Bradyrhizobium diazoefficiens: one gene and its partners. The protein of the gene in region 1 interacts with the protein of each later gene in a pairwise test. Links are inferred from orthologs where the notes say so. Each region holds a gene or a part of one and is shown on either strand. Other genes may lie near its edges. The genes, in order: JJC00_RS18525, JJC00_RS37370 and JJC00_RS20950.

Region 1 (9,770 bases):
CCGCCTGTTCGCAGCAAAAAAATGGCCTGATGGAGGCACCCTTCAGGTAGGCACGATGGCTGGACTTATCCAGCGCGGCGTGGTCCGGATCGCGCCTATGAAACCGCGGATTTTCGACCCGAGCAGACGCGAAGTCCTGGCCGGCCTTGGGGCTTCTGCCGCGGGCCTGTTTGGCGGCGGCGCAGCACCAGTCGCGACCACCCAGCTTGCGCTCCAGGCCCGCCCCGCGACCCTGGCTTTGAAGCCGGATCAGCCCCCTGCACCGATCTGGGAGCTGGCCGCCGTCAGCCATCTCGGCAACGTCCGTCTTAGGCGCGGCGACCTCTGCGAGGTGACCTTCCGCAATACGCTGCCTGTCCCGCTTGCGCCAACCTGGTACGGCCTCAATGGCGCGGCGGTGGCCGATCCCCTGCGCGGGCGCGCGCCCACCGCGCCTGACGCGACCGAAACATCAATTATTTCAATACCAAGCGCCGGAACCCTGGTAGCCGACTTTCGCCTCTTTGAAGACCGCCTGAAGCAGCCTGCACGCCCGCTTCTTGTCGTCGCCGAGGAGACCAGCCGCATCGCCGTCGATCGTGACGAGGTCCTGCTGATCGAAGAGTGGCGCGTGAGGCCGGATGGCACCGCGTTGCCGCCGGGCCAGGATCCCAAGGACACGACCCCGCTCTACACGCTGAACGGACGAACTTCATTTGAACTCTCAGCCGCGGTCGGCGAGCGGCTGCGGCTGCGCTTCATCAACGGCTCGCAACGTTCTGTTCTGGCGATCAAATTGGAAAACCACGAGGTCCACGTGATGGCGCTGGACGGACAGCCGACCGAGCCGTTCCCGGCCCGCAACGGCGCCCTGGTGCTGGCCCCTGGCGCCCGCGCCGACGCCTTCGTCGATGCAGCCATATCGGCCGCGTTCGTGCTGCATGACGGCAAGCAGGCGAGCCCGATCGGGCACCTCACCATCTCGGGCAACCTGGAGCGACGCGCGGCCCTGCCGCCGCCACAGCCGCTGCCCTCGAATGACCTCCCCGAAAAGCTCGATCTGAAAGGCGCCCTGCGGTTCGATGTCGCGCTCGGCGCCCTCGACGCCGGATGGACACGGACCGCCAATTTCTCCACCGCCTCGGCTCCCGCCTTCCGCGCCAGGGCGGGCCGGACCATCGTGCTGGCGGTGCAGAACCCCGCCCCCATCACCATCGTCTTCCACCTGCACGGCCACCATTTCCGTTTGCTCGACCGGCTCGACGATGGCTGGAAGCCGTATTGGCTCGACACGCTCGCGATCGAACCCGGCCAGACCCAGCGCATCGCCTTCGCCGCGACCTGGCCGGGACGATGGCTGATCGAATCCGTCGTGACCGACTGGTCCGCGCCGCGGCTGGTGCGGTGGTACGGTGTGGAGTGAGCTATCGGCTCGTTCGCGTCCAGACGTACCGAGCGTCGGACTCCTTCTCCTCGTTACGCGCCCCGTCGGTCTCCTCGGCCAGGCTGAACCCGCGCGCCTCATAGAAGCGCCGCGCCGGCACGTTGCGCTGGAAGGTCCAGAGCTCGAGCCTTTCGGATGCGCCTTTGGCAATGTCGAGCAGTTCCGTGCCGACGCCGCGGCCCTGCGCGGCGGGACGAACGTAGAGCTGCTCGATCCAGCCGTCACGAAACGCGATGATCCCGCGCAGTTCATCGCCGTCGAAGCGTCCCCAGACGCGGCAGGTCGGAAAGACACGCTCGCGGTAGAACCAGTGATCCTCGTCCGGGGTGTGCAGCCCAACGAGCCACGGCATCGCCCGGTCAAACGCGGCCCGATGGACCTGCGCCGCCGCGCCCATGTCGGTGAGCGCGAGCGGCCGGAGCATCAGTACTCGATCCCGAGCGCGTTATAGATCCGCCGGTGCACGGCCGGCAGCGTCTCAGTGAGATCTTCGGCGATCAAGCCCGGCCCTGCTTCGCTTCCCGCCTCGCCGTGCATCCAGACGCCGATACTGGCGGCCTCGAACGCCGGCACGCCTTGCGCCAAGAGGCCAGCGATGATGCCGGCGAGCACGTCGCCGGCACCTGCGGTCGCGAGCCAGGGTGGCGCGTTGGCGGCGATGGTGGCCCGGCCGTCGGGCGCGGCGATGGTGGTGTCGGGGCCCTTCAAGAGCACGACGGCGCCGGAGCGTTCCGCGGCGGCGCGCACGCGCTCCAGCTTCGAGCGGCCTGGAGTCTTGTTGCTGAGGTCGGAGAACAGCCGTGGAAACTCGCCCTCGTGCGGCGTCAGCACCACCTGGGCCTCAGCCGCGGACTTGATCGACTCAAACAGCCGCTCGGGACTTGCGGCAAAGCTCGTCAGCGCATCCGCATCGAGCACGACATGGCGCCGCGCCGAGATCGCGGTGTGAACGATATCGCAGGCACGATCGCCGACGCCGGCGCCGGGGCCGATCATGCAGGTGTTATAACGCTTGTCATCGAGCAGCTCGCCGAACTCGATCACGGTGTCGACGGGTCGAACCATCACGGCGGTTAGCGCGGCTGCATTGATCGCGAGCGCATCGCGCGGGGTCGCAAGCGTCACCAGGCCCGCGCCGGCGCGCAGAGCGCCGCGAGCGGCAAGCCGCGCAGCGCCGGTCGCGGCCGCATCGCCGGAGACCGCCAGCACATGGCCGCGCGCGTATTTATGGCCGTCGATGCGCGGCACCGGGAAAGCAGCGCCCCAGAAATCCGGATCGTTCTCGAAGGTCTGTGGCGCGATCTCGTCGAGCACCTGGGCGTCGATCCCGATGTCGGCGACGCGCACGCGGCCGCAATGCATGCGACCGGGCAGCAGCAAATGCGCGGGCTTCTTGCGAAAGAAGGTGACGGTCTCGGTGGCGTTCACCGCGACGCCCAGCACGGCCGCGCTGGTGCCGTTGATGCCGCTCGGCAAATCGACCGCCAGCACCGGCGCGCCATTGGCATTGATCGCCTCGATCATCGCGCGCGCCTCGCCGTCGATGGGACGGCTCAAGCCCGCGCCGAACAGCGCGTCGATGATCAGCGCAGGTCTTCCGATCGCCTGCGGATTGAACGGCAACACCGGTTGCTTCCAGCCGCGGGCGGCGGAGGCTGCGTCGCCCTGAAGCTGGTCGCGCTCGCACATCAGGATGACCGAGACCTCGCGGCCTTGCGCGGCGAGTTCGGCGGCTGCGACAAAACCGTCACCGCCATTGTTGCCGGGGCCGGCCACGATCAGGATCGACCCCTCCTCGACCAGCGCGTTGGCGGCTTCGGCGACCGCCTGGCCTGCGCTCAGCATCAGCTTGAAGCCAGGCGTGCCGGCCGTGATGCTGAGTTGATCAGCCCGCTGCATTTCCGCGGTGGTTAGAACTTCCATGCCACTTCCCTGGTCTTAAACGCCTTTTCAACAGGCACGTTCCGCGCCGATCCACCCCGCGGAGCAACGAACTGCACAGATATTGAACCGTTTGCCTATTTCGTAGTCTGCGGTATTTTGGGTCGATCGGCTCCACCTATCAGAGATGCTCGTTAAAAGGCTGATAACGCTCCATTAATCAGGGCATTTGCAACTTGGCATAGACCCTGCTTTCGAGGAAGCCGCTTCGGTTCGTCGTGCTCACTGACATTATCTGGGTGTGGCCGGCCGTTGTTGCCGGGCTGGTCAGGTCCCGGCATAGCGAAGACAAAATCGTGCGTGAGATAAAGCGCATCCTGACGAAGACGTTGCTATTTGATCGAAAGGCCGGGAGGCGCGCAGTGAAGAAAATCGAAGCCATCATCAAGCCGTTCAAGCTCGACGAGGTGAAAGAAGCGCTGCAGGAAGTCGGCCTTCAGGGCATCACCGTGACCGAGGCCAAGGGTTTTGGCCGCCAGAAAGGCCACGCCGAGCTGTACCGCGGCGCAGAATACATCGTCGACTTCCTGCCCAAGGTGAAGATCGAGATCGTCATCGGCGACGACCTGGTCGAGCGCGCGATCGACGCGATCCGCCGCGCCGCGCAAACCGGACGCATCGGCGACGGCAAGATTTTCGTCTCCAACATAGAAGAGGCGATCCGCATCCGAACCGGCGAATCCGGGCTGGACGCTATCTGAGCCGGGTGCTATCCCGAATCTTGCGACACTCTGAAAGAAAAAAGGCTGCTTCGGCGGCCTGATTTCGTTTGTGCGGTTGCGCCAACTCGCCGAAAGCGAGAACGAATCTGCTCATCTGGAAACCGACCCGCAGAGCCAAAAGGGGTATGCATGAAGACCGCCAAAGACGTCCTGAAATCGATCAAGGACAACGACGTCAAATACGTCGACCTGCGCTTCACTGATCCGCGCGGCAAGTGGCAGCACGTGACGTTCGACGTCAGCATGATCGATGAGGACATTTTCGCCGAAGGAACGATGTTCGACGGCTCCTCGATCGCCGGCTGGAAGGCGATCAACGAGTCCGACATGTGCCTGATGCCCGATCCGGTGACCGCGACGATCGATCCGTTCTTCGCCGAGACCACCATGGTCATCACCTGCGACGTGCTCGAGCCGACCACCGGCGAGCCGTACAACCGCGACCCCCGTGGCATCGCCAAGAAGGCCGAAGCCATGGTGAAGTCGATGGGCGTGGGCGACACCGTCTTCGTCGGCCCCGAAGCCGAGTTCTTCGTGTTCGACGATGTTCGCTTTTCGAGCGGCCCCTACAACACCGGCTTCAGGCTCGACTCCTCGGAGCTGCCGACCAACACCGACACCGAATATGAAGGCGGCAATCTCGGTCACCGCATCCGCACCAAGAGCGGCTACTTCCCGGTCCCGCCGCAGGATTCCGTGCAGGACATGCGCTCGGAGATGCTGGGCGCCATGGCCAAGATGGGCGTCAAGGTCGAGAAGCATCACCACGAGGTCGCTTCCGCCCAGCACGAACTCGGCATGAAGTTCGACACGCTCACGCTGATGGCCGACCACCTCCAGATCTACAAATACTGCATCCACCAGGTCGCGCACATCTACGGCAAGACCGCCACCTTCATGCCGAAGCCGGTCTTTGGCGACAACGGCTCGGGCATGCACGTGCACCAGTCGATCTGGAAGGACGGCAAGCCGGTGTTCGCCGGCAACAAGTATGCCGACCTGTCGGAGACCTGCCTCCACTATATCGGCGGGATCATCAAGCACGCCAAGGCCATCAACGCCTTCACCAACCCGTCGACCAACTCCTACAAGCGTCTGGTCCCGGGCTATGAGGCGCCGGTGCTGCTCGCCTACTCCGCGCGCAACCGCTCGGCCTCCTGCCGCATCCCCTACACCGCTTCGCCGAAGGCCAAGCGCGTCGAGGTTCGCTTCCCCGATCCGCTCGCCAATCCCTATCTCGGCTTCGCCGCGATGTTGATGGCCGGCCTCGACGGCATCAAGAACAAGATGGATCCGGGTCCGGCGATGGATAAGGACCTCTACGACCTGCCGAAGGAAGAGCTGAAGCAGATCCCGACCGTCTGCGGTTCGCTCCGCGAGGCGCTCGAAAACCTCGACAAGAACCGCGGCTTCCTCAAGGCCGGCGGCGTGTTCGACGACGACTTCATCGACGCCTATATCGAGCTGAAGATGACCGAAGTCGAGCGCTTCGAGATGACCCCGCATCCGGTCGAGTTCGACATGTACTATTCCGGCTGATCGGCTCGAACAGGAAACGGCAGGCAAAAGGCGCTCCGAGAGGAGCGCCTTTTCGTTTTGGCGCATGATCCGGAAAAGTGCGCAGCGGTTCTCCGAAAGGAGCATGCTCCAGCAATAACCTTGAGCGCGATGACGATTCATCCCAATCTCATCGCGCTTGAGGCTGCAGGACCTCCCGGCTACGGTTGCTCACGCCGCGGCATCAAATGATCGAGCAGGCCCGTCGGCAGCGGAAACACGACGGTCGACGACCGCTCGCCCGCGATGTCGTGCAGAGCCGCGAAGTAACGCAGCTGCATCGCCTGCGGCTCCTGTGCCAGAATGCGGCCGGCCTCGACGAGCTTTTCGGCGGCCTGCTGCTCGCCCATGGCGTTGATCACCTTGGCGCGCCGCAACCGCTCCGCCTCGGCCTGCTTCGCAATCGCGCGTATCATCGTTTCATTGATGTCGACGTCCTTGATCTCGATACCCGTGACCTTGATGCCCCAGACGTCGGTCTGCTTGTCGAGGATCTCCTGGATGTCGGCGTTCAGCTTGTCGCGTTCGGCCAGCATCTCGTCGAGATCGTGCTTGCCGAGCACCGAGCGCAGCGTGGTCTGGGCGAGCTGGCTGGTCGCGGCCATGTAATCGCCAACCTTGATGATGGCGCGCTCGGGATCGACGATACGGAAGTACAGCACGGCGTTGACCTTGACCGAGACGTTGTCGCGCGAGATCACGTCCTGGGGCGGCACCACCTGCACCATCACCCTGAGATCGACCTTGACGAGCTGCTGCACGACCGGAATGAGGATGACGAGGCCCGGCCCCTTCACCCCGGCGAAGCGGCCGAGCGTGAAAATGACGCCGCGCTCGTATTCCCTGAGAATGCGAACGGCCTGGGTGAGAAACATGACGACGAGCAGCGCAAGCACCGCATAGATCGAATATTCAATCATCAGAGTTGACCTCCCTCGCCACCGGCCGGGCTCGGACGCCGGACCACCAGCGTTAAATCGACGATATTGGCGACCTCGACCGTCTCGCCCGGCCTGAAGCTGTCGGCGCCGCGCGCCTGCCAGCGTTCGCCATGCGTAAAGACGTGACCTTCGGTCTCGTTCCAGTCGAGGACCTGGGCGGACAGGCCGCGCATGGCTTGCGCGCCGACCCGGGTCGGGGCGTTGCGGGCGCGCCTGAGCGCGCCGAGCACGACGAGAACAAAGCCGGTGAACATCGCCGCGACGACGGCAATGACCGACCATGACAGCCGGTAGCCTGGCGCTTCGACCCGGACCAGCATGAGCGCTCCCAGCACGAAGGCGACGACGCCGCCAAGACCAATCACCACGGTTGGACTGAACGCCTCGATGGCCAGCAACGCGATCCCGACGAGCATCAAGCCGAGGCCCGCATAGTTGATCGGCAGCAGGTTGAGGGCATAGAGGCCGACCAACAGGCAGATCGTCCCGACCACCCCCGGGGCGACCGCACCGGGCGACACGAACTCGAAGATCAGGCCGTAGATGCCGACCATCAGGAGAATGAAGGCAACGTTGGGATCGGTGATGACCGCCAGAAATCGGGAGATCCATCCGGGGTCGACGACTTCGACCACGGCGTCCTTCGTCGCGAGCCGCTGCGTCTTGCCGCCTGCGACCTCGACCACGCGACCATCGATCTGTCTGAGCAATTCGGCCGGATCGCGCGCGACGAGATCGATGACCTTTTCCTGCAACGCGCCGTTGGCCGAGAGCGTGGCCGCTTCACGGACCGCCTTCTCGGCCCAATCGGCGTTGTGATTGCGCAACTCGGCAAGGCTGCGGATGAGGGCGACAGCATCGTTCGTCACCTTTGCCGTCATCGCGTCTTTCGGCTCAGCCGTCTTGTCCTTGCTGTCCTTGTCGGGTGTGCCGCTCGGCAGGCCCGGGAGCGGACCGCCAATCTGCACCGGCGTCGCGGCACCGAGGTTGGTACCGGGCGCCATCGCCGCGATATGGGTTGCATAAAGAATGTAGGTCCCCGCGCTCGCCGCATGAGCGCCCGAGGGCGCGACGTATCCCACCACGGGAACGGAAGAACCCAGCACATCCGCGATGATCTCACGCATGCTCGAGTTGAGACCGCCGGGCGTGTTCATTTTCAGAATCACGACCTCGGCGCGCCGCGCGGCTGCCGTGGCCAAGGCCTCCTTCACGTAGCTCGCCGACGCCGGTCCGATGGCTCCGTCGATCGTGACAGTGACTGCAAGACGGCCGTTCTCCTCCGCCGCTCCGGGACGGAGGCAGAGAGCAAGAGCGACGACGCCGATCGCCGCTATGAGGGCCGCCTTCATGATCCACACGGCAAGGGCTCCCTTGCCAGACATATGGTGGTCGGTTCGCGAACCTCAATGCGGCAGCATGGGTTGCTGCGATTGTGCAATGCAATGGATGGGATCGAAATGCATCGGCCGCGCGCCGTCAGCTACACCGTCGCACCGTAGAGATGTATGTCGGGCCCCGGCACCGTCGATTTTCGTTCTGCATCTGACTCCACTTCGTTCTCAAAGAACGAATCGGAATCGCGAAAATCGGCGCGTCCCAATCGTTGCTGATTGGTTTATTCAGTCCGAGATATTGCCGTCACCACCGGCGACCATTTCACCAGCCGCAACGGTCAATCTGCAAATCATCGGGATGCAATTCCAGCTCGAAAATTCAAAGGAGAAATGGCGCTCAGCCGCACGTCCGGCTCCACTGCGCTCGCAATGTCGACGTGGCCAAAAGATCTGCGCCTACGCCACTGCCCTCTGCTTCGCCACCATCGCCTCGCCAAACGCCTCGAACAGTTTCCGATTGATCGGATTGCGCTGCGGGTCGTATTCGGCGTGCCATTGCACACCGAGTGCGAAGCTCGCCGCTTCCGCGATGCGGATCGCCTCGATGGTGCCGTCCTCGGCCACGCCTTCGATCAGCACGCGCCTGCCGGGATCCAGAATGCCCTGCCCGTGCAGTGAATTGACCCGGATCTTCTCGCAGCCGAGGAGCTTTGCGAATGCGCCGCCCGGCGTAAGGTCGACGTCGTGACGGTCGGCGAACACGACGGTCGGGTCGGGATGGATCTCGCCATTCTCGAGCCTGGGCATGCGGTGGTTCATGCGGCCCGGGATTTCGCGGATCTCGGGGTGGAGCGAGCCGCCGAAGGCGACATTCATCTCCTGCAAGCCCCGGCAGATGCCGAACAGCGGAATGCCGCGGGCGACGCAGGCGACCGAGAGCGCCAGCGCGACCTCATCGCGGTGGATGTCGTAGGGCTCGTGCTTCTCGCAGGGGTCGACGTTGAAGCGGGTCGGGTGCACGTTGGCGCGGGCCCCGGTAAGCACGATGCCGTCGACCGTATCGAGCAGTGCGGCGATATCGGTGATGTCGGGCGAGCCCGCGAACATCATCGGCAAGCCGCCGGAAACCTCGGCCACGGCGCGCAGATTGCGCTCGCCGACCATCTGCACCTGAAATCGATTTTCGATGCGACTGGCGTTCCCGATCACGCCGACGACCGGCTTTCTCATCTCCCGTTCCGACCTCCCACGTTAAGAAGATTCTCCAAACATGCCCCTCGGATGGAACAAATTCAACAGAGGGGATCGCGGGACGGCAATGCTATTTTCGCGCAAATGCTCGCCGAGGCACCCTGCGCGCCCGCGGCGGTGGCCCCTGGGGCCCGGGCGCTTCAATCCGGCGCACGGGCCAGGCTTGATCTCCGGTCAGATTTCACGAAAGAGTGCCCCGGCCCGCTCCGAAAAGGACATGATGTGACCATCTCCAGAGATGAACAGCCCAAAACCCGCTCCGATCTGGCCTGGGCGATTACCGTCGGCGGCGTCGGGGTGGTGCTGTTCACCGCCGCACTGGTCTTCACCTGGTATTTTGCGGCCACCCTGCTCCTGATCTTCACCGGCATGCTGCTCGGCGTCGGCCTGAACGCGCTGACCACTGCGCTCGGACGCCGTGTGCACCTGCCGCACGCGGTGCGGCTTGCGATCGTCTGCATCGTGCTTGCGGTGCTGCTCGCTGGCGTCGTCTATCTCGGCGGCGCGACCATCGCCGAGCAGGCCGCGGTGCTCAGCAGCACCATCAAGTCGCAGATCTCGCATGTCAGGTCGTTCCTGGAGAACCACGGCATCGACA
Region 2 (10,278 bases), 4.0 Mb from region 1 along the record:
AGCTACATCCGCTGCATCGACACCGAAACCTTCGGACCGTTCTTGATGGTCTGATAGACCACGCAATAGCGCTCGGTGAGCTTCAGCAGCAGATCGAGCTTGTCCTGCGGCGCATCGGTGTCCACTTCAAAGCGCAGGCGGATCTCGGCGAAGCCGACCGGGGTCTCCTTGTCGATGCCGAGCGTGCCGCGAAAATCGAGATCACCCTCGGCGTAGACGTTGCCGGTCTTGAGCGGCACCTCGATCGCAGTCGCGACCGATTTCAGCGTAACGCCGGCACAGGCGACCAACGCTTCCAGCAGCATGTCGCCGGAGCAGAGCTCGAGGCCGGAGCCGCCGGTGGCCGGATGCAGGCCAGCCATCGCGATCGCGCGGCCGGTCTCGACCTTGCAAGCGATGCCTTCGCTGTCGGTCGAGCCCTTGGCCTTCAGCGTGATCATCGCGGTCGTGGGATCGGTCTTGTAGCGTTCCTTGATCGGGGCCTGCATCTGGCGCAGTTCTGCGGCGTCCATTCTTGATCCCTCCCGGCACGTCATTACCTGACAAGCGGGTATAGAAGGCGATCCGTTTGGTGTCAGCCTCCGATTAATGGATGCTGCCATGAGCAGCCCGGGCGAGGGCTCAAAAAGTTAAGAAAGTCATTACGTTATGGTAGCGCCGAGGCGACGCTCGCGGATGCCCAATGCGGCCAACCGGGCCCGTCCACGGCTCATTTGAACAATGGCGGGTGACAGCGCCTGTCACCTCTTATATCCGGTGAGACATGGACAGCGTTGCGACCGAGCACAAGCCACAGGTGGATGATCGCTTCGACACCGCGCGGATCACCGCCGCGGTCGATGCGCTTGCCGAAAAGCATCAGGGCCGCGAGGACACGTTCCGCACCGCGACCGCGCAACTGCTCAAGGCCGAGCTGATTGCCGCGCGCGCCGCAGCGCAGGCAATCCTGCTGAAGGACCGCCATGGCCGCCGCTGCGCCGAGCGGCTGTGCCATGTGCAGGACGAGATCATCCGCATCCTCTATTCGGCCGCGACCCGTCATCTCTACCGCTCCCCGATTCCGAGCGGCGCGGAACGCATGGCGGTGGTGGCAACCGGCGGCTATGGCCGCGGCCTGATGGCCCCCGAGTCCGACATCGATCTCTTGTTCATCCTTCCCTACAAGCAGACTGCCTGGGGCGAGCAGGTCGCCGAAGCCATTCTCTATTGTCTCTGGGACATGGGGCTGAAGGTCGGCCACGCCACGCGCTCGGTCGATGAATCGATCCGGCAAGCGCGCGGCGACATGACCATTCGCACCGCGATCCTGGAGACGCGCTTCCTCACCGGCGACCAGCCGCTCTACGACGAGCTGGTCGCCCGCTTCGACAAGGAAGTGGTGCAGGGCACCGCGTCCGAATTCGTCACCGCAAAACTCGCCGAGCGCGAGGAGCGGCATCGCCGTGGCGGCCAGTCGCGCTATCTGGTCGAGCCCAACGTCAAGGACGGCAAGGGCGCGCTTCGCGACCTGCACACGCTGTTCTGGATCGCAAAATACGTCTATCGCGTCCGCGATACCGACGAGCTCGCCGAGCGCGGCGTGTTCGACGCGCAGGAATACCGCACGTTCCGGCGCTGCGCCGACTTTCTCTGGTCAGTGCGCTGCAACCTGCATTTCTACTCCGGCCGCGCCGAAGAGCGCCTCTCCTTCGATCTCCAGCGCGAGATCGCGGTCCGGCTCGGCTATACCTCGCATCCCGGCATGCAGGACGTCGAGCGCTTCATGAAGCACTACTTCCTGGTCGCCAAGGAAGTCGGCAACCTCACCGCCATCCTTTGCGCTAAGCTCGAGGACCAGCAGGCCAAGCCTGCACCGGTGCTGAGCCGGATGATGGCGCGGCTTCGCCCTACGCCGGTGAAGCGGCGCGTCCCTGACAGCGACGACTTCATTGTCGACAATAACCGCATCAACGTCGCCGCACCCGACGTCTTCAAGCACGATCCGGTCAATCTGATCCGCATCTTCCGCCTGGCGCAGAAGAACAACCTCGCCTTCCACCCGGACGCGATGCGCGACGTGACGCGCTCGCTCGGCCTGATCAACGCGCAGATGCGCGAGAATCCCGAGGCCAACCGGCTGTTCATGGAGATCCTGACCTCCGACAACGCCGAGATCGTGCTGCGGCGAATGAACGAGACCGGCGTGCTCGGCCATTTCATCCGCGCCTTCGGCAAGATCGTCTCGATGATGCAGTTCAACATGTATCATCACTACACCGTCGACGAGCATCTGATCCGCTGCGTCGGCTTTCTCCAGGACATCGAGCGCGGCGGCATCGAGGAGTTCACGCTTGCCAGCGACCTGATGCGCAAGATCCGACCCGAGCATCGTTCGGTGATCTACATCACGACGCTGCTGCACGACATCGCCAAGGGCCGGCCCGAGGATCATTCGATCGCAGGCGCCAAGGTGGCGCGCCGGCTCTGCCCACGGCTCGGCTTCAGCGCGGCCGACACCGAGCTCGTGGCCTGGCTGATCGAGGAGCATCTCACGATGTCCACGGTCGCGCAGTCGCGCGATCTCTCCGACCGCAAGACGATCGAGAATTTCGCCGCCGTGGTGCAGTCGGTCGAGCAGATGAAGCTGCTCACGATCCTGACCACCGCCGATATCCGCGGTGTTGGTCCGGGTGTGTGGAACGGCTGGAAGGCGCAGCTTCTGCGCTCGCTTTATTACGAGACCGAACCGGTGCTGACCGGCGGCTTCTCGGAGGTCGACCGCGGCAAGCGCCTCACGGCCGCTTACGCCGAATTCCGGCACGCCTTCGCTGAATGGCCGGCGGACGAGCTCGATGCCTATGTCGGCCGCCATTATCCGGCCTATTGGCTCAAGGTCGAGCTGCCGCGCAAAATTCGCCATGCCCGCTTCGTCCGCTCCAGCGAGCAGGCCGGCCACAAGCTCGCGATCAATGTCGGCTTCGACGAGGTGCGCGGCGTCACGGAGCTGACGATCTTCGCCGCTGATCATCCCTGGCTGCTGTCGATCATCGCCGGCGCCTGCGCTTCGGCCGGCGCCAACATCGTCGACGCCCAGATCTACACCACCACCGACGGCCGCGCGCTGGACACGATCTCGATCTCGCGGGAATACGACCGCGACGAGGACGAGGGCCGGCGCGCCACGCGCATCGGCGAGATGATCGAGGACGTGCTGGAAGGCAAGCTGCGCCTGCCCGAAGTGGTGGCGCGGCGCACCGTGCGCAGCAAGGCACGTCCCTTCGTGATCGAGCCGGAGGTGACCATCAACAACCAATGGTCCGACCGCTACACCGTGATCGAGGTGTCAGGCCTCGACCGCCCCGGCCTGCTCTACGAGCTGACCACCGCAATCTCCAAGCTCAACCTCAACATCGCCTCGGCCCATGTCGCGACCTTCGGCGAGCGTGCCCGCGACGTGTTCTACGTCACCGACCTGCTCGGCGCGCAAATCAACGCGCCGACCCGCCAGGCCGCGATCAAGAGCGCGTTGACCCATGTGATGGCCGGCGACAAGGCGGTTCAGCCGGCGGCGTGAGCGGAGCCTAAACCTCTACGCCCTCATGCCGCAGCAGCCAGCGCTTACGCTCCAGGCCACCGCCATATTTCACCAGCGAGCCATCGGCGCCGATCAGCCGATGGCACGGCAGCACCACGCTGATCGGGTTGGAGCCGTTGGCATGGCCGACGGCGCGAATGGCTTTCGGCATGTCGATCTTTGCGGCGAGCGCGCCGTAGCTCATCGTGGTGCCGACAGGGATTTTCGCAAGCGCCGTCCAAACCTTCTGCTGGAACGGTGTGCCGGCGATGCGCCATTCGATTCGCGCGAGCTGACCGAGATCACCCTCGAAGTAAGCCGACAGCGCCACCTTCATCGCCGTCGGCGCAGGCCGATCAACCAGATCGACCGCGCCGTGATGCAAACGCAGAAGTTCGCGCATGCGGTGCTCGTAATCGTCCCAGTCGAGCGCGCGCAACGCGCCGTCGGCATCGGTGACGAGCAACGCGATCCCGATCGGCGTCGCCAGGCGATCGAGGCCGAAACGTTCAGGAGTCCTGGTTGGTCGAGCAGCCATTTACGACACCTTGCATCGAAACACGCTTCGCACTTTCCATGCCGGCCATGCTACCGTCCACCCGAAAGCTGACGCTTTGGGGGCTCAACTTGATTCTCATCGCCAATATCCTGGTGGCACTTGTCGCCGCACTGCACGCTTACTTCCTGATCCTTGAGATGTTCCTCTGGGACAAGCCGCAGGGCTTGAAGGTTTTCCGCAATACGCCCGAGAAGGCCGAGATCACGAAAGTGCTGGCCGCCAATCAGGGCCTCTATAACGGCTTCCTCGTCGCCGGCCTGATCTGGGGTCTCGTCCACGGCAATCCGGCCTTCGCATTCCAGATCAAGGTGTTCTTCCTGCTCTGCGTGATCGTTGCCGGCGCCTATGGTGCGGCGACCGTCAGTACGCGCATCCTGATCGTGCAGGCACTACCGGCGGCGATTACGCTGGCTGCGCTGTTCCTGGCCTGAGCTTCTTGGCCTAAGACCTTAGCCTGAGACGCTACGGCGCAGCGCCGCGATCCTTGCGCGGCCCCTCGCGTTCCTCCACACTCTTCGGCAGCGATGGCGACCGTTGCAAGCAACGGGAAAAGACCGTCGACCGGAAAATTCCGTCAGGAGGAACAACCCAACATGAAGACTCGCAGAGCCTATCTGGCTGCCACGGCAGCGCTCGCCTTCGCGTTCTCCGTCAGCCAAGTCTTCGTAGGTCAAGCCCTCGCCCAGAAGAAATACGACACCGGCGCGAGCGACACCGAGATCAAGATCGGCCAGACCGTGCCGTTCTCCGGCGCCTATTCCGTCTACGCCAATATCGGCAAGACACAGGCCGCTTACTTCAAGATGATCAACGATCAGGGCGGCATCAACGGCCGCAAGATCAACCTGATCCAGTATGACGACGCCTATTCGCCGCCGAAGACCGTCGAGCAGGTGCGCAAGCTCGTCGAAGGCGACGAAGTGCTGTTCACCTTTCAGATCATCGGCACCGCGGCGAACGCCGCCGTGCAGAAATATCTCAACGGCAAGAAGATCCCGCAGCTCCTCGCGTCGACCGGCGCTGCGCGCTTCAACGATCCGCAAAACTATCCGTGGACCATCGCGTATAATCCCAACTACGTGTCCGAGGGACGGATCTACGCCAAGTACATTCTGAAGGAGCATCCCAACGCCAAGATCGGCGTGCTCTACCAGAACGACGACATGGGCCGTGACTATCTCGCCGGTCTGAAGAGCGGCCTCGGCGACAAGGCCGCCGGCATGATCGTCGGCGAGGTCTCCTACGAGGTCACCGATCCGACGGTGGATTCGCAGGTGGTCAAGCTGAAGTCGTTGGGCGCCGATCTTTTCTACGATGCCTCGACACCGAAGTTCGCGGCGCAGGCGATCAAGAAGGTCGCCGAGCTCGGCTGGACGCCGGTGCATATCCTCGACATCAATGCGAGCCCGATCTCGGCGACACTGAAGCCGGCCGGTCTCGACATCTCCAAGGGCATCATCTCGACGCAGTATGGCAAGGAGCCGGGTGATCCGCAGTGGAAGGACGATCCGGGCGTGAAGGCCTTCTTCGCCTTCATGGACAAATATTTCCCCGAAGGCGACAAGCTCAACACCGTCAACACCTACGCCTATTCGGTGGCCGAGCTGCTGACGCAGGTGCTGAAGCAATGCGGCGACGACCTGTCGCGAGAGAACGTGATGAAGCAGGTCGCCAACATCAAGGACTTCACGCCGAGCTTCGCGCTGCCCGGTATCAAGATCAACACCGGGCCGAACGACTACCGCGTCAACAAGCAGATGCAGATGATGAAGTTCAACGGCGAGCGCTGGGAGCTGTTTGGCCCGATCATCGAGGACAACGGACCGGCGGGTTAGCGACTGCGTAGGATGGGTTAGCGTCAGCGTAACCCACCCCTTTGGCATCCGCGGCAACAAAAGTGGTGGGTTACGCCCAGCGGACTGCGCTTCGCGCGGCCGCAAGGCTAACCCACCCTACAAATTTGCACCCTACGAACGGCCACCACCTCCCCACCTTGCGTAGCAGCAACGCCTCCTCCACACTCGCCCTCAGCGATGGCACCGGACGCACAGTGCGCCCGGGAGACCATTGGCGATAACAGACTGAGGAAATTGCGAATGAGGAATGGAATTTTGCATCTGGCCACGGCAACGGCGCTGACCCTGGCGCTGTCGGTCTCAGCGGCCAATGCCCAGAAGAAATATGATCCGGGCGCGACCGACACCGAGATCAAGGTCGGACAGACCATGCCGTTTTCAGGACCGGCGTCGGCCTATTCGTCGATCGGCAAGACCCAGGCCGCCTATTTCAAGATGATCAACGACCAGGGCGGCATCAATGGTCGCAAGATCAATCTGATCCAGTATGACGACGCCTATTCGCCACCGAAAGCCGTGGAGCAGATTCGCAAGCTCGTCGAGAGCGACGAGGTGCTGCTGACGTTCCAGATCATCGGCACGCCCGTGAACGCGGCCGTCCAGAAATATCTCAATTCCAAGAAGGTGCCGCAGCTGTTCGCGGCCACCGGCGCCTCGAGGTTCACCGACCCGAAGAACTTCCCGTGGACCATGGGCTACAATCCGAATTACTTCGTCGAGGGCCGCATCTACGGCCAGTACATTCTGAAGGAGCATCCGAACGCGAAGATCGGCGTGCTCTATCAGAACGACGACCTCGGCAAGGACTATCTGAACGGCATCAAGGCCGGCCTCGGCGACAAGGCCGCCAAGATGATCGTGACCGAAGCGTCCTACGAGGTGTCCGATCCCACAGTCGACTCGCAGATCCTCAAGATCAAGGACGCCGGTGCAGACCTATTCTTCAGCGCCACCACGCCGAAGCAGGCCGCGCAGGCGATCAAGAAGATCGCCGAGATGGGCTGGCATCCGGTGCAGATCGTCGACATCAACGCCACCTCGGTCGGCGCGGTGCTGAAGCCGGCTGGCCTCGATGCCGCCAAGGGCCTGATCAGCGTCAATTACGGCAAGGAGCCGCTGGATCCGACCTGGAAGGACGACGCCGGTCTGAAGAAGTATTTCGACTTCATGGCCAAGTACTATCCGGACGGCGACAAGGATTCGAACTTCAATACCTATGGCTACGGCACCGCCCAGCTCCTGGTCCACGTGCTGAAGCAGTGCAGTGACGACCTGACCCGCGAGAACGTCATGAAGCAGGCCGCTTCACTGAAGGACGTCGCCACCGACGTCGTGCTGCCCGGCATCAAGGCCAACACCTCGGCGACCGACTACCGCGTCAACAAGCAGCTTCAGATGATGAAGTTCAACGGCGAGCGCTGGGAGCTGTTCGGACCGATCCTGGAGGACGCAGGCCCGGCGGGCTAGTGGTTGAATTCTGAAATGCAATCGGCGGCCTGCGGGCCGCCGATTTTGTCTGGGGGCGCCTACGTCGGTATCTCCCCAAAGCTCTTCCCCACCGGCAACACCGCGTGCCGGATCAGGCGCGAATCCTCCACCGCGGCCTGGCGATGCTTGACTGCCTCGCGATAGACGGGGTCGCGTATCATCTCGACGAAGGCGGCGACGCTTGGGTATTCGGCGATGAAGCAGTGATCCCAGCGCTCCTCCTGCGGGCCGATCAGCATCAGCTCGAACCGACCCTGCCAGACGATGCGGCCGCCGAGGCGTTCGAACACCGGGCCGCTTTCGCGACCATAGGCCGCATAGGCTTCCGCGCCGCTGGCCTTGTGGCCGTCGGCATAGGCCGCGTCCTTGCGCAGCCGCACCAGATTGAGCATGTGGATCGGCCCGGGGCGGTCGTTGTCCCGGAATTGCGCAAAGATTTCCTTGGTCGGATCGATGTGGCCCATGCGTGGGGTTCCCTCTCCTTGATGGCCGCGATCCTAGCGCTGCCGTGGAATGAGCGGAACTGCGGCCTGGGAATGCCGCACCTCCTAATCGCGCGTTAACGTCGGGGTAACCGGGCCTTAAACAGCGACCGCTAGCGTGCGGCGGGGCGGGATGACCGGGCGTTTGCGTATGGGGTCGGGAAAGAAAAAGGGTGGGCGGAAGGAGCCGCTGTTCGGCTTGCCCGCAGCGCTTGCCGATCTGCGCCTGACGGCGGCGGACCGCGTTCCCGGCGGCGGCGACGACAAGCCGAAAAAGTCCTCCACCAAGCGCAAGACCGAAATATCCGACGACGAGCCGCCGCGCGAGCGGAAGGCGCAACCGAGCCGCAGCGGCGCCAAGCGCCGGTCGAAATCATCCATCAGCGCGGGCCTCGGCCGCCTCGTTTATTGGGGCGCCGTGCTGAGCCTGTGGGGCGTGATCGCCGTGATCGGCGTCGTGATCTGGGTCGGCGCCCACCTGCCGCCGATCCAGTCGCTGGAAATTCCAAAACGCCCGCCGACGATCCAGATCGTCGGCATGGACGGCAGCCTGCTGGCGCAGCGCGGCGAGATGGCCGGCGCCAACGTGTCGCTGAAGGACCTGCCGCCCTATCTGCCCAAGGCTTTCATCGCGATCGAGGACCGCCGCTTCTATTCGCATTTCGGCATCGACCCCGTCGGCATCTTGCGCGCACTCGTCACCAACGTGCTTCATCGCGGCGTGTCGCAGGGCGGCTCGACGCTGACGCAGCAGCTCGCCAAAAACCTGTTCCTGACCCAGGAACGCACCATGGCGCGCAAGCTGCAGGAGGCGGAGCTCGCGATCTGGCTGGAGCGCAAGCATTCCAAGAATGAGATTCTGGAGCTCTATCTCAACCGTGTCTATTTCGGCTCCGGCGCCTATGGCGTCGAAGCCGCCGCGCAAAAGTATTTCGGCAAGCCGGCCAGGAGCGTGACCATCGCAGAGGCCGCGATGCTGGCGGGCCTGGTCAAATCGCCCTCGCGCCTCGCCCCGAACCGCAATCCGGAAGGCGCGGAAGCGCGCGCGCAGATCGTGCTCGCGGCGATGGCGGATGCCAAGTTCATTACCGAGGCGCAGGCCCAGGCTTCGATCGGCCACCCCTCCTACAATGTGAAGCCGGTCGGCGCAGGCACCGTGAACTACGTCGCCGACTGGATCGGCGAGGTGCGGGACGACCTCGTCGGCCAGATCGACGACAGCATCAAGGTCGAGACCACGATCGATCCAAAACTCCAGGCCGTGGCCGAGGCCGCCGTCATCGACGAGCTCGCGGCCAAGAGCGTGAAGTTCAATGTCAGCCAGGGCGCGCTGGTGGCGATGACGCCCGACGGCGCGGTGCGCGCCATGGTGGGCGGCCGGAACTATTCCGACAGCCAGTATAACCGCGCGGTCACCGCTAGGCGGCAGCCGGGCTCGTCGTTCAAGCCGTTCGTCTATCTGACGGCCATGGAGCAAGGCCTGACGCCCGACACCGTGCGCCAGGACGCACCGATCGAGGTCAAGGGCTGGAAGCCCGAGAACTACACCCATGAATATTTCGGCGCGGTGACGCTGACGCAGGCGCTGGCGATGTCGCTCAACACCGTCGCCATCCGCCTCGGCCTCGAGGTCGGGCCGAAGAACGTGGTGCGCACCGCCCACCGGCTCGGCATCTCCTCGAAGCTCGAGCCCAACGCCTCGATCGCGCTCGGCACCTCGGAAGTCTCTGTGGTCGAGCTGGTCGGCGCCTATGCGCCGTTCGCCAATGGCGGCTTCGCAGCCGTGCCGCATGTGGTGACGCGGATTAGGACGCTCGACGGCAAACTGCTCTACATGCGCCAGGCGGACGAGCACAACCAGGTGATCGAGCCGCGCTATGTCGGCATGATGAACACGATGATGCGGGAGACGCTGATCTCCGGCACCGCGAAGAAGGCCGAGATCCCAGGCTGGCAGGCGGCCGGCAAGACCGGCACCAGCCAGGATTACCGCGACGCCTGGTTCATCGGCTATACCGCCAACCTCGTTACCGGCGTCTGGCTCGGCAATGACGACAACTCGCCGACCAAGAAGGCGACCGGCGGTGGCCTGCCGGTCGAAGTCTGGACGCGCTTCATGCGTGCCGCGCACGAGGGCGTGCAGGTGGCAGCCTTGCCGAATTTGCAAAGCAATTGGGGTCCGGCGAACCTCGTGCAGATCTCATCGCAGGTGTCGCCGCCGACACAGGCGGGGACGCCCGGGCCTGCACCTGCGCCGGTCGGCAATGGCGGCTATCGTGCCCCACCGCCGACGCGTGCCAATGTGCGACCGGAGGCTGCCGCGGGGCTTGATGGCTGGCT
Region 3 (9,891 bases), 470 kb from region 1 along the record:
CGGGCGAGATCCATCAGCATGCGCAGGGCCTCGACCACCGAGCGCTGACGCACGGCGGTGCGGCCGATCGCGCCAAATCGCTGCTCGCGATGAACGATGCGGCCATCGCGCGCGGCAACGGCGAAATGCACGAGGCCGACCGGCTTGCCGGGCGTGGCGCCACCGGGGCCGGCAATGCCGGTGATGGCAACCGCGAGATCAACGCCGGCACGCTCCAGTGCGCCGACGGCCATGGCGGTCGCGGTCTCCTTGCTGACCGCGCCGAAATTGGTGAGTGTGCTGGCCTCGACGCCGAGCATCGCGCGCTTGGCGTCGTTGGAATAGGTGACGAAGCCGCGATCGATGACATCAGACGAACCGGGAATATCGGTCAGCGCGCCGGCGACCAGGCCGCCGGTGCAGGACTCGGCGGTCGCGATCGTCAGCTTGCGCATCCGGCACAGATCGAGCAGCGAGCGGGAGAGGGCGCGTGCGTCGCTGCCGCCCATGGCCTAGACGCTCCAGGGCAGGCGGATGGTGGCGCTCGCGGTGGCCGCGATGCCTTCCTCACGGCCGGTGAAGCCGAGCCGCTCGCTGGTCGTCGCCTTCACCGCGACGCGGGAGATGTCAACGCCGGAGATCTCGGCAATGCGCGCGCGCATGGTGTCGCGCAGCGGGCCGATCTTCGGCCGCTCGCAGATCATCGTGACCTCGAGATTGGCGACGCGGCCGCCGCGCGCCGTCACGCGCTCGATGGCGTATTTCAAAAACTGATCGGAGGAGGCGCCCTTCCACTTCGCATCGCTCGGCGGGAAGTGCGAGCCGATGTCGCCGTCGGCCAGCGCGCCGAGGATCGCATCCACCAGCGCATGAAGGCCGACATCGCCGTCGGAGTGGGCGAGAAAACCCTTGGTGTGCGGCACACGCACGCCGCAGAGCATGAGATGGTCGCCTTCGCCGAAGGCGTGGACGTCATAGCCCGTGCCGGTCCTGATGTCGCCGAGCAGGCTGGCCAGACGCGCTTCCTCGCGCGCGAAATCTTCGGGGGTGGTGAGCTTCATGTTGGCAACATCGCCTTCAAACGTCGCAACCGTCAATCCCGCCCATTCGGCGATCGCGGCATCATCGGTGAAATCGCTTCGTCCGTCCTTTGCCGCGCGACGATGCGCTTCGAGGATGACATCGAAACGAAAGGATTGCGGCGTCTGCGCGATTCGCAAACTTGCCCGGTCCGGCGTGTCCTCGACATTGCCGTCCGCGCTCGTGACCTTGATGGTGTCGGTGACGGCGACGACGGGGATCGCCGCACCTGTGCGGCTTGCCGCCGCGATCGCGCGCGAGATCACGCCGGCCGAGACGAAGGGACGCGCGGCATCGTGGATCAGGACGATGTCGGGCTGGTGCCTGGCGAGCGCTTCGAGACCGGCGAGCACCGAGGCCTGACGCGTCGCGCCGCCATTGGTCGGCGCCTCGTGCTTCAAGCCTGCGACCGCTGCCGTGAACATGGCGCCGTCGTCCGGGTTCACCACCGGCTGCACGGCGAACACGTCCGCGTGGGTGCTGAAGGCTTCCATGGCGCGGTAGATCACGGGCACGCCGCCGATCTCACGATATTGCTTCGGCCCGCCCGCGCCCGCGCGCAGGCCACGTCCGGCCGCGACAAGAACGACTGCGGTGCGCTGTGATTTCGCCATAGGACTCAAATATTGAACTGTTAAGGGATGCGTCGGGCGTGGGGTGATTGCCGGCATGCCTCTAGCACGGCAGGCCCGCAAAAAAAGGGGGTTTCCCGGGATTGTGGGATTCAGCATTTTGCTGCACTGCACTTGAAAGATCTGCAGAACTGTCTAAACTGTAGGCATGACGCTTGACTGCACAAGAATTGTGCGCAAGATAGGCCATGGCAGGCGCGATGAGGCCCTGTCCACTGAACGAGACCCCTGTGACCGGCCCGGCAAGTTCAGGCTCTAAGCCGTTGAAAATAGGCGATATTGAAATCGCTACCCCGGTCTTCCTGGCACCGATGTCGGGAGTGACGGACTCACCCGTCCGCCGGCTGGCCGCCGAGCTCGGCGCGGGTCTGGTCGTCTCCGAAATGACGGCCAGCGATGAGCTCGCCAATGGCCACCGGATGTCGCGGTTGCGCTGCGAAGCGACCGGGGTCGGGCCGCACGTGGTCCAGCTCGCCGGCTGCGAGGCGCACTGGATGGCCGAAGGCGCCCGGATCGCCGAGGCCGAGGGCGCCGATATCATCGACATCAACATGGGCTGTCCGGCCCGCCACGTCACCGGGGGCCAGTCGGGCTCCGCCCTGATGCGCGATCTCGATCATGCCGTCAGCCTGATCGAGGTGACGATTGCTGCCGTGAAGGTTCCGGTGACGCTGAAGATGCGGCTCGGCTGGGATGACCGCACCCGCAACGCGCCGGAGCTGGCGCGTCGCGCGGAGGCCGCCGGCGTCAAGCTCGTCACCGTCCATGGCCGCACCCGCTGTCAGTTCTACAAGGGCGAGGCCGATTGGGATGCGATCCGCGCGGTGCGCGAGGCCATCTCCATTCCGCTCGTCGTCAACGGCGACATCACCACTTATGAGAAGGCGCTCGCGGCGCTCGAAGTCTCCGGCGCCGATGCCGTGATGATCGGCCGCGGCGCGCAGGGCCAGCCCTGGCTGCCCGGCGAGATCGGCCGGCGCCTGAATGGCGGGGCGGCAGAAACGACGCCGTCGCTCGCGACGCAGCTTCATTATGTCCGCACGCTCTATGAGGGCGTCTGCGCGCTCTACGGCCTGCGCGTGGGCCTCAAGCATGCGCGAAAACATCTCGGCTGGGCGCTCGATGTCGCGGCCGAAGCGAGCGGCACGCCGGTCGAGACGCTGAAGGCCTGGCGCCAGAAGATCCTGACGTCCGAGGATCCGGGCCTCGTGCACCAGTCCCTGCAGGATGCGTTCGACGATTTCGCATGGAGCGCTGCTGCATGACCTCAGCCGCTGACCATCGCAAGCCGTCCGACAGCGACGCGATCCTGGATGCCTTGCCCAATCCCGTGCTGATGATCGGGCCCGACGGCAAGATCGTCGCCGCCAATATCGCGACAGAAGCCTTCTTCGATATCTCGACGCAGTTCTTGAAGCGGCAGTCGTTGAAAGAGCTGGTGCCGTTTGGCAGTCCCTTGCTGGCGCTGATCGACCAGGTGCGCTCGTCGAATTCGCCGGTCAACGAATACAAGGTCGATCTCGGCACGCCGCGCATGGGCGGCGACCGCCAGGTCGATCTGCATGTCGCGCCGCTCACCGAGCGGCCCGGCCATATCGTGGTGATGCTCCAGGAGCGTTCTATCGCCGACAAGATGGACCGGCAGCTCACCCATCGCAGCGCCGCCCGTTCGGTGATTGCGCTCGCGGCCATGCTGGCGCACGAGATCAAGAACCCGCTCTCCGGCATCCGCGGCGCGGCGCAGTTGCTCGAGCAGCAGGCCTCCTCCGAAGACCGCATGCTGACCCGCCTGATCTGCGACGAAGCCGACCGCATCGTGACGCTGGTCGACCGCATGGAGGTGTTCGGCGACGAACGACCCGTGGTGCGCGGCCCCGTCAACATCCATTCGGTGCTCGACCACGTGAAGCGGCTGGCGCAGTCGGGCTTTGCCCGCAACATCCGTTTCATCGAGGATTACGATCCGTCGCTGCCGCCGGTGCTGGCGAACCAGGACCAGCTGATCCAGGTGTTCCTCAATCTGGTGAAGAATGCCGCCGAAGCACTGATCGACGTTCCCGACGCCGAGATCCAGCTCACCACCGCGTTCCGCCCCGGCGTGCGCCTGTCAGTCCCCGGTCAAAAATCCCGGGTATCCCTGCCGCTTGAATTCTGCGTGAGGGACAATGGACCAGGCGTGCCGGACGATCTTCTGCCCAATCTGTTCGATCCCTTCGTGACCACCAAGCAGACCGGCTCTGGCCTCGGTCTCGCGCTGGTCGCCAAGATCATCGGCGATCACGGGGGCATCATCGAATGCGAGTCTCAGCCGCGAAAGACCACCTTCCGCGTGCTGATGCCGATGTATTCCACATCGGTCAAACACGCTGATCACAGCAGTCGCGACGGCTCTGCCGGGAAGTCGTCGTCTGCATCACAGGGGGCAAAATGAGGATTAACAATGCCCGCAGGTAGCATTCTCGTAGCTGATGACGACACCGCCATCCGCACGGTTCTCAACCAGGCACTTTCCCGGGCCGGGTATGAAGTCAGGCTGACCGGCAATGCCGCGACGCTGTGGCGCTGGGTCAGCCAGGGGGAGGGCGATCTCGTCATCACCGACGTGGTGATGCCGGACGAAAACGCCTTCGATCTGCTGCCGCGGATCAAGAAGATGCGGCCGAATTTGCCCGTCATCGTCATGAGCGCGCAAAACACCTTCATGACGGCGATCCGCGCCTCGGAGCGCGGCGCCTATGAATACCTGCCCAAGCCCTTCGACCTGAAGGAGCTGATCGCCATCGTCGGCCGTGCGCTCGCCGAGCCGAAGGAGCGGGTCGCGACGCCGGACGACGACGCCGAGATGGAGGCGATCCCGCTGGTCGGGCGTTCGCCGGCGATGCAGGAAATCTACCGCGTGCTCGCACGCCTGATGCAGACCGACCTCACCGTGATGATCACGGGCGAGTCCGGGACCGGCAAGGAGCTGGTGGCGCGCGCGCTGCATGATTACGGCAAGCGCCGCAACGGCCCGTTCGTCGCGGTCAACATGGCGGCGATCCCGCGCGACCTCATTGAATCCGAGCTGTTCGGCCATGAGCGCGGCGCCTTCACCGGAGCCAACACGCGTGCCTCCGGCCGGTTCGAGCAGGCCGAGGGCGGCACGCTGTTCCTCGACGAAATCGGCGACATGCCGATGGAGGCGCAGACCCGCCTGCTGCGCGTGCTGCAGCAGGGCGAATACACCACGGTCGGCGGCCGCACCCCGATCAAGACCGATGTGCGGATCGTCGCAGCCTCCAACAAGGATCTGCGCGTGCTGATCCAGCAGGGTCTGTTCCGCGAGGATCTGTTCTTCCGCCTCAATGTCGTGCCGCTGCGCTTGCCACCGCTGCGCGAGCGTATCGAGGACCTGCCGGACCTCGTGCGCCACTTCTTCACACTCGCCGAGAAGGACGGTCTGCCGCCGAAGAAGCTCGACACGCTGGCGCTGGAGCGGATGAAGCAGCACCGCTGGCCCGGCAACGTGCGCGAGCTTGAAAACCTCGCCCGTCGCCTTGCGGCGCTCTATCCGCAGGACGTGATCACGGGCTCCGTCATCGACGGCGAACTCGCGCCGCCCTCGGTCAGCCCGGGCGCGGCGGTCCAGCAGGGCGTCGACAATCTCGGCGGCGCGGTGGAGGCCTATCTCTCATCGCACTTCCAGGGCTTCCCGAACGGCGTGCCGCCGCCGGGCCTTTATCACCGCATCCTCAAGGAGATCGAGGTGCCGCTGCTCACGGCCGCGCTCGCCGCCACCCGCGGCAACCAGATCCGTGCCGCCGATCTCCTTGGTCTCAACCGCAACACGCTGCGGAAGAAGATCCGGGATCTCGATATCCAGGTGTATCGGAGCGGGGGCTAATTTCGGAGCGGTGGCTCAGCTCCCCCTACCAAAGGTGAGCTGAGCCTGTCCGGATCGCGCTGGCCTGTGTGGCTGACGCGGTGAGCAGAAGTCCGAGCCGGGCTCAAATGTTCCGCGGGAACGTTCGAATTCGTCATTCGGCCGCAGCGCGCAGTGTCGCACCTATCTGATCAGCCGGACCACGACCGGCTGGATATTGGCCATTTCCGCCGTCTGGTCCTGCCTGCTCGGGCCATTGACCAGGAGGTCAGAGGCCACGATCAGCAGCAGCACGGCCGACACTATGATCGCGAGAAAGAATCTATCCATGCCGGGTCAAGCCGGAACGACATGATTCTGTTCCGGGACATTCGCAAACGATCCGCCATTACCTGTGAATGCGCGGCAAACACAAAGTCCGCCGGCCGGAAACCGGCGCTCAGACGATCAGATCGTGCTGCGGCGGATGGAACCCGACGGCGGCCGCCTCGTGTGGGCCCGCGTCGTGCCCGACCGAGTGTAGGTCGTCCGGCGGAATTGCCGTCGGATGAGCGGCGTCGGCGAAAGCCGCCTGGACGACCTCGGCGGACGATGCCGGCGTCGGGGCCGCAGGGGCGGAGCCGAAGCTTTCCTTGAACCGGAACGAATCGGCCTCCGCCGCGCCCTGGATGGTCACGCTCACCGTCTGGGGCGTTCCGTCGATCGTGGTCACGATGAAGCAGTCGGTCAGCGTATCGCAGGACCGCAGGGCCTCCACCGCCGGGTTGCCCGGATCGAGCGTGTAGGTCCAGGTGCCGTCGGCCGTCATGGTGAAGCTGCCGTAGCCGTGCTCGCTGGCCTGAGGGCACGTCGTCGCCGTGAAGGTATCGTCCGGATTGTCCACGTCCTTGTCGCTCAAGGTGCCGCTGGCGCTGGGCGGCGGCAGGCAGGAGTTGCTCGGTTCGGTCACGCATCCGTGGGTATCCCCGCAGATCGTCGCCGCGTCGTTGCTGCCCTCGATCGTGATGCTCACCGATTGCGCGGTCCCGTCCGCCGTCGTCACCGTGAAGCTGTCGGTGAGGTTCTGACCGACGTTGAGCGCCTGGACCGCGCAATTGCCGTTGTCGAGCGCGAAGGTCCAGTGCCCGTCGGACGTCATGGTGAAGGTGCCGTAGCCGTGGTCGCTGGTCTCGGGACAGGCGACCGCGTCGAAGTCGTTCGAAGGTCCGTCGACGTCGACGGCGGTCAGCACGCCGCTGGCGGTCGGGACGCCGTGGTCGGCGTTGTGGACCCCGCCAGCCTCGACCACGCGTCCATGCGTGTCGCCGGAGACGACGGATGGATCGCCCGCGCCCTGGATGGTCACGGTGATCGTCTGCGGCGTGCCGCCGATCGTGGTCACGGTGAAAGTGTCCGTCGTCGTGTCGCAGGCCTTCAGCGCGAGCACGGCCGGATTGGCGTCGTCGAGCGTGTAGGTCCAGTGCCCGTCGGTCGTCATGGTGAAGGTACCGTAGCCGTGGTCGCTGGCGTGGGGCGTGCTCACCACGGTGAACGTGTTGGCGGGATCGTCGACGTCGGCGTCGGTCAGCGTGCCGCTCGCGGTCGGCGCGGCATGGACGTCGTGACCGGCCGCGAAGGCCGTGGCGGCCATTGCGGTGGCGGCGACCGATCCGGCGGTGGCGCCGGAGATCACGGACGCGTCGTCCGTCCCGTTGATGTCGATGGTGAAGCTCTGGCTCGCTGAGGCGAAGCCGTCGGAGGCGGTGATCGTGAAGTTGTCGGCGCTGGGAGCCTTCAGCGCGTTGATGGCGTCGTTGTTGGGCACGTAGGTGTAGGCGCCGGTATGGCTGTTCACGTAGAGGATTCCGAACGAGCCCGGCTTCTCCACGTCGAAGCTCGCGCCCGCCACCGTGAAGGGACCGACGATCCCGCCGGCGATGCCGAAGGTCGGCGCGCCGCCGGAGCCGAAGCTCGAGGCCGAGAAGCTGCCGCTGGATGCGGAGAATTCGTCGAACCTGATCGTGTCGATCTCGACCGGAGCCGATCCGAGGTTCAGGGTCGGTGCCGAATGGATCGGCGCGTCCGGGACCAAGCTCGCCGGCACTACCAGTCCCTCAAGGGCATGCGGCGCCGTCGGCCCGTTCGGAGCCTCGAAATTAATCGGCTGCGGCGACGGATCGGCGGTTTCGCCGGGCGGCGTGCTGGAGCCGGCCGGCCCGTGCTCCCGCGAATAGTTCGCGAGCACGTCCTGTTGCTGGGCTTGCAAGTCGTCCATCTGCGACGCGTTGTTGGCGAGCTGGGCGAAGCTGACCGAGGACCCGGTCTTGCTCAGGACGACGGTCTGTCCGGGATCGTCGACGATGATGTGGCGCGGCACGGCCTCCTTGGTGACGAGCTCGAAGGAGCCGTGCGCGAAATCCTTGTAGGTGATGCTGTCGTGGTCGAACAGCGCGACGTCCGGATCGGCGCCCCACGCCTCCTTCAGCGCGGACAGGATCAGCGCCACGAACGAAATCCCGCCGGTCAGCGACGCGACGCCGAGCCGGCTGCCGGGCGGCGTGCGTCGTAGACCGTCGAAGACCCGTGCCGGCGACATCGCCACGTCTCGCATGTTGTCGTTTCGGATCGCGCCGATGCCGCCGCATCTGCCCGCATTGCACGCTCGGAAATACGCCATTTCGGCGGACGCCGCGCAGCATGAACGCGGGCCCGACTGACTATTAAGTGGTAGCCCGAAGCCCGATCTGGCCCGTCTCGCGTGGCTCTGCCATCATTCGCGGGGCGCGATGATGGGGCTCTTCTCGCGAAGGGAGAAGCAGCATGGACGGGCGACGGACGATGGTGGGCCTCGCGGCCCTGCGGCTCGGCTTCCTGTGTCTCGGCTTCCTGTGTCTCGGCTTCCTGTGTCTCGGTTTGACCGCATCCCGGACGGCGTCGGCGCAGAACGCGCCGCCCTCCGACGTCAAACCGATCGGCAAGATCGTGATGATCGTCGGCAAGGTGGCGGTCGAGCACGCCGGCACGGCCGTCTTCCAGACCGCCCTTTCCAACGACAAGGCCGCCGTCAAGGTCGGCGACCCGGTCTACCAGGGCGACGTGGTCAAGACCGGCGCCGACGGCAAGCTCGGCATCAATTTCGCCGACGGCTCTTCGTTCAACCTGTCCAGCAACGCCAGCATGGAGATGAACGAATTCGTCTACGACCCGGGCGCCAAATCCAACGCGAGCCTGTTCAACCTGACCAGGGGGACGGCCACCTTCGTGGCCGGAGCCGTCGCCAAGAGCGGCGACATGAAGGTCGACACTCCGGTGGCGACCATGGGCATCCGGGGCACCACGCCCCACATCGAGGTCTCCGACGACGGCACCGTCAGGTTCTCCACCCTGATCGAGGAGGGCAAGGACAAGGTGCTGGACAAGAGCGGCGTTCCGAAGCGCAGGGCGGCCGCTCCGGCGCGGGAGCGGAGGGCCGAGCGTACGCCCGGCATCTGCCGCGGATGCTGAACGCGCGCCTCGCGGCGGCGTCGATCGTGATCCTGCTGCTCGCGCCGGCCGCCGCACAGAAGCTGAAGGAAGGCCAGTTCCGGAACGTCGAGCTGTGCAACGGCGCCGCTGCGCCCGACACGCGGATCGAGGCCTGCTCGGCCTTCATCGAGGCGAACCAGGGCGGCCCGTCTTCGCTCGCCATCGCCTACAACAACCGCGGCGTCGCCTACTCCGAGAAGGCCGACTACGACCACGCCGTGGCCGACTTTGAAAGCGCCATCGCGGTCGATCCGGCCTTCGTCAAGCCCGTCAACAACCTCGGCGCGGCCAGACTGAGAAAGGGCGACTACGACGCCGCGATCGAGGATTTCGACCGGGCCGTCGCCCTCGCTCCGACCTATGCGCGGGCCTTCGCCAACCGCGCCGAGGCCCGGCTGAAGAAGGGCGATCCGACGCGCGCGGAGCGCGACTACGGCGAAGCGGTGCGTCTCGACCCCGACCTGGAAGTGGCTTGGAGCGGCCTCTGCTGGATCCGGGCGAGTTCGACGGAGGCGCGGGACGCCATGGAGGCCTGCGACAGGGCGATCGGCGCCGGCGCCCACACCTCGGCGACCTACGATTCCCGCGCGCTGGCGAACCTCAGGGCCGGACGTCTCGCGGCGGCGATCGCCGACTACGATTCCGCGCTCCGCATCGACCCGAAGCTGGCGGCCGCGCTGTATGGCCGGGGCCTGGCGAAGGCCCGCCGCGGCGACATCGCCGCCGGCGAAGCCGACGTCGCGGCCGCGAAGGCCATCCGGGCCGACATCGCGGAGGAATTCGCGCGGTATGGCGTGCGCTAGGATGCCCTCAGCGGAAGACCAGATGTGGATA

The links.
Region 2: the proteins of JJC00_RS18525 (region 1) and JJC00_RS37370 interact in binary tests that used the Escherichia coli proteins (3 or more experiments, as listed by UniProt). The link is inferred for Bradyrhizobium diazoefficiens from one-to-one orthologs.
Region 3: the proteins of JJC00_RS18525 (region 1) and JJC00_RS20950 interact in binary tests that used the Escherichia coli proteins (3 or more experiments, as listed by UniProt). The link is inferred for Bradyrhizobium diazoefficiens from one-to-one orthologs.

The regions. Positions count from the first base shown.
Region 1 is NZ_CP067102.1:4,001,895-4,011,664, reverse strand. Bases 2,517-5,395 are described here. They hold JJC00_RS18525 (P-II family nitrogen regulator), read left to right. Parts: upstream 2,517-3,726; coding sequence 3,727-4,065; downstream 4,066-5,395. Other genes in these bases: glnA (type I glutamate--ammonia ligase), read left to right, coding at 4,216-5,395; JJC00_RS18530 (NAD(P)H-hydrate dehydratase), read right to left, coding at 2,517-3,346. Outside these bases: JJC00_RS18540 (multicopper oxidase family protein), read left to right, coding at 98-1,402; JJC00_RS18535 (GNAT family N-acetyltransferase), read right to left, coding at 1,404-1,847; more of JJC00_RS18530, read right to left, coding at 1,847-2,516; more of glnA, read left to right, coding at 5,396-5,625; JJC00_RS18515 (slipin family protein), read right to left, coding at 5,805-6,566; JJC00_RS18510 (NfeD family protein), read right to left, coding at 6,563-7,936; JJC00_RS18505 (gamma-glutamyl-gamma-aminobutyrate hydrolase family protein), read right to left, coding at 8,378-9,151; JJC00_RS18500 (AI-2E family transporter), read left to right, coding at 9,395-9,770. UniProt on the Escherichia coli protein: P-II indirectly controls the transcription of the glutamine synthetase gene (glnA). P-II prevents NR-II-catalyzed conversion of NR-I to NR-I-phosphate, the transcriptional activator of GlnA. When P-II is uridylylated to P-II-UMP, these events are reversed.
Region 2 is NZ_CP067102.1:8,003,757-8,014,034, forward strand. The notes cover bases 367-3,753. They hold JJC00_RS37370 ([protein-PII] uridylyltransferase), read left to right. Parts: upstream 367-763; coding sequence 764-3,553; downstream 3,554-3,753. Other genes in these bases: JJC00_RS37365 (OsmC family protein), read right to left, coding at 367-512; JJC00_RS37375 (methylated-DNA--[protein]-cysteine S-methyltransferase), read right to left, coding at 3,561-3,753. In the rest of the region: more of JJC00_RS37365, read right to left, coding at 3-366; more of JJC00_RS37375, read right to left, coding at 3,754-4,091; JJC00_RS37380 (DUF1304 domain-containing protein), read left to right, coding at 4,139-4,543; JJC00_RS37385 (ABC transporter substrate-binding protein), read left to right, coding at 4,706-5,947; JJC00_RS37390 (ABC transporter substrate-binding protein), read left to right, coding at 6,209-7,435; JJC00_RS37395 (DUF1330 domain-containing protein), read right to left, coding at 7,495-7,920; JJC00_RS37400 (transglycosylase domain-containing protein), read left to right, coding at 8,090-10,278.
Region 3 is NZ_CP067102.1:4,473,450-4,483,340, reverse strand. The notes cover bases 2,038-5,037. They hold JJC00_RS20950 (two-component system sensor histidine kinase NtrB), read left to right. Parts: upstream 2,038-2,952; coding sequence 2,953-4,122; downstream 4,123-5,037. Other genes in these bases: ntrC (nitrogen regulation protein NR(I)), read left to right, coding at 4,132-5,037; dusB (tRNA dihydrouridine synthase DusB), read left to right, coding at 2,038-2,956. In the rest of the region: JJC00_RS20965 (CinA family protein), read right to left, coding at 1-488; JJC00_RS20960 (bifunctional 2-C-methyl-D-erythritol 4-phosphate cytidylyltransferase/2-C-methyl-D-erythritol 2,4-cyclodiphosphate synthase), read right to left, coding at 492-1,673; more of dusB, read left to right, coding at 1,955-2,037; more of ntrC, read left to right, coding at 5,038-5,574; JJC00_RS20940 (hypothetical protein), read right to left, coding at 5,737-5,883; JJC00_RS20935 (VCBS domain-containing protein), read right to left, coding at 5,993-8,143; JJC00_RS20930 (FecR family protein), read left to right, coding at 8,353-9,036; JJC00_RS20925 (tetratricopeptide repeat protein), read left to right, coding at 9,030-9,860.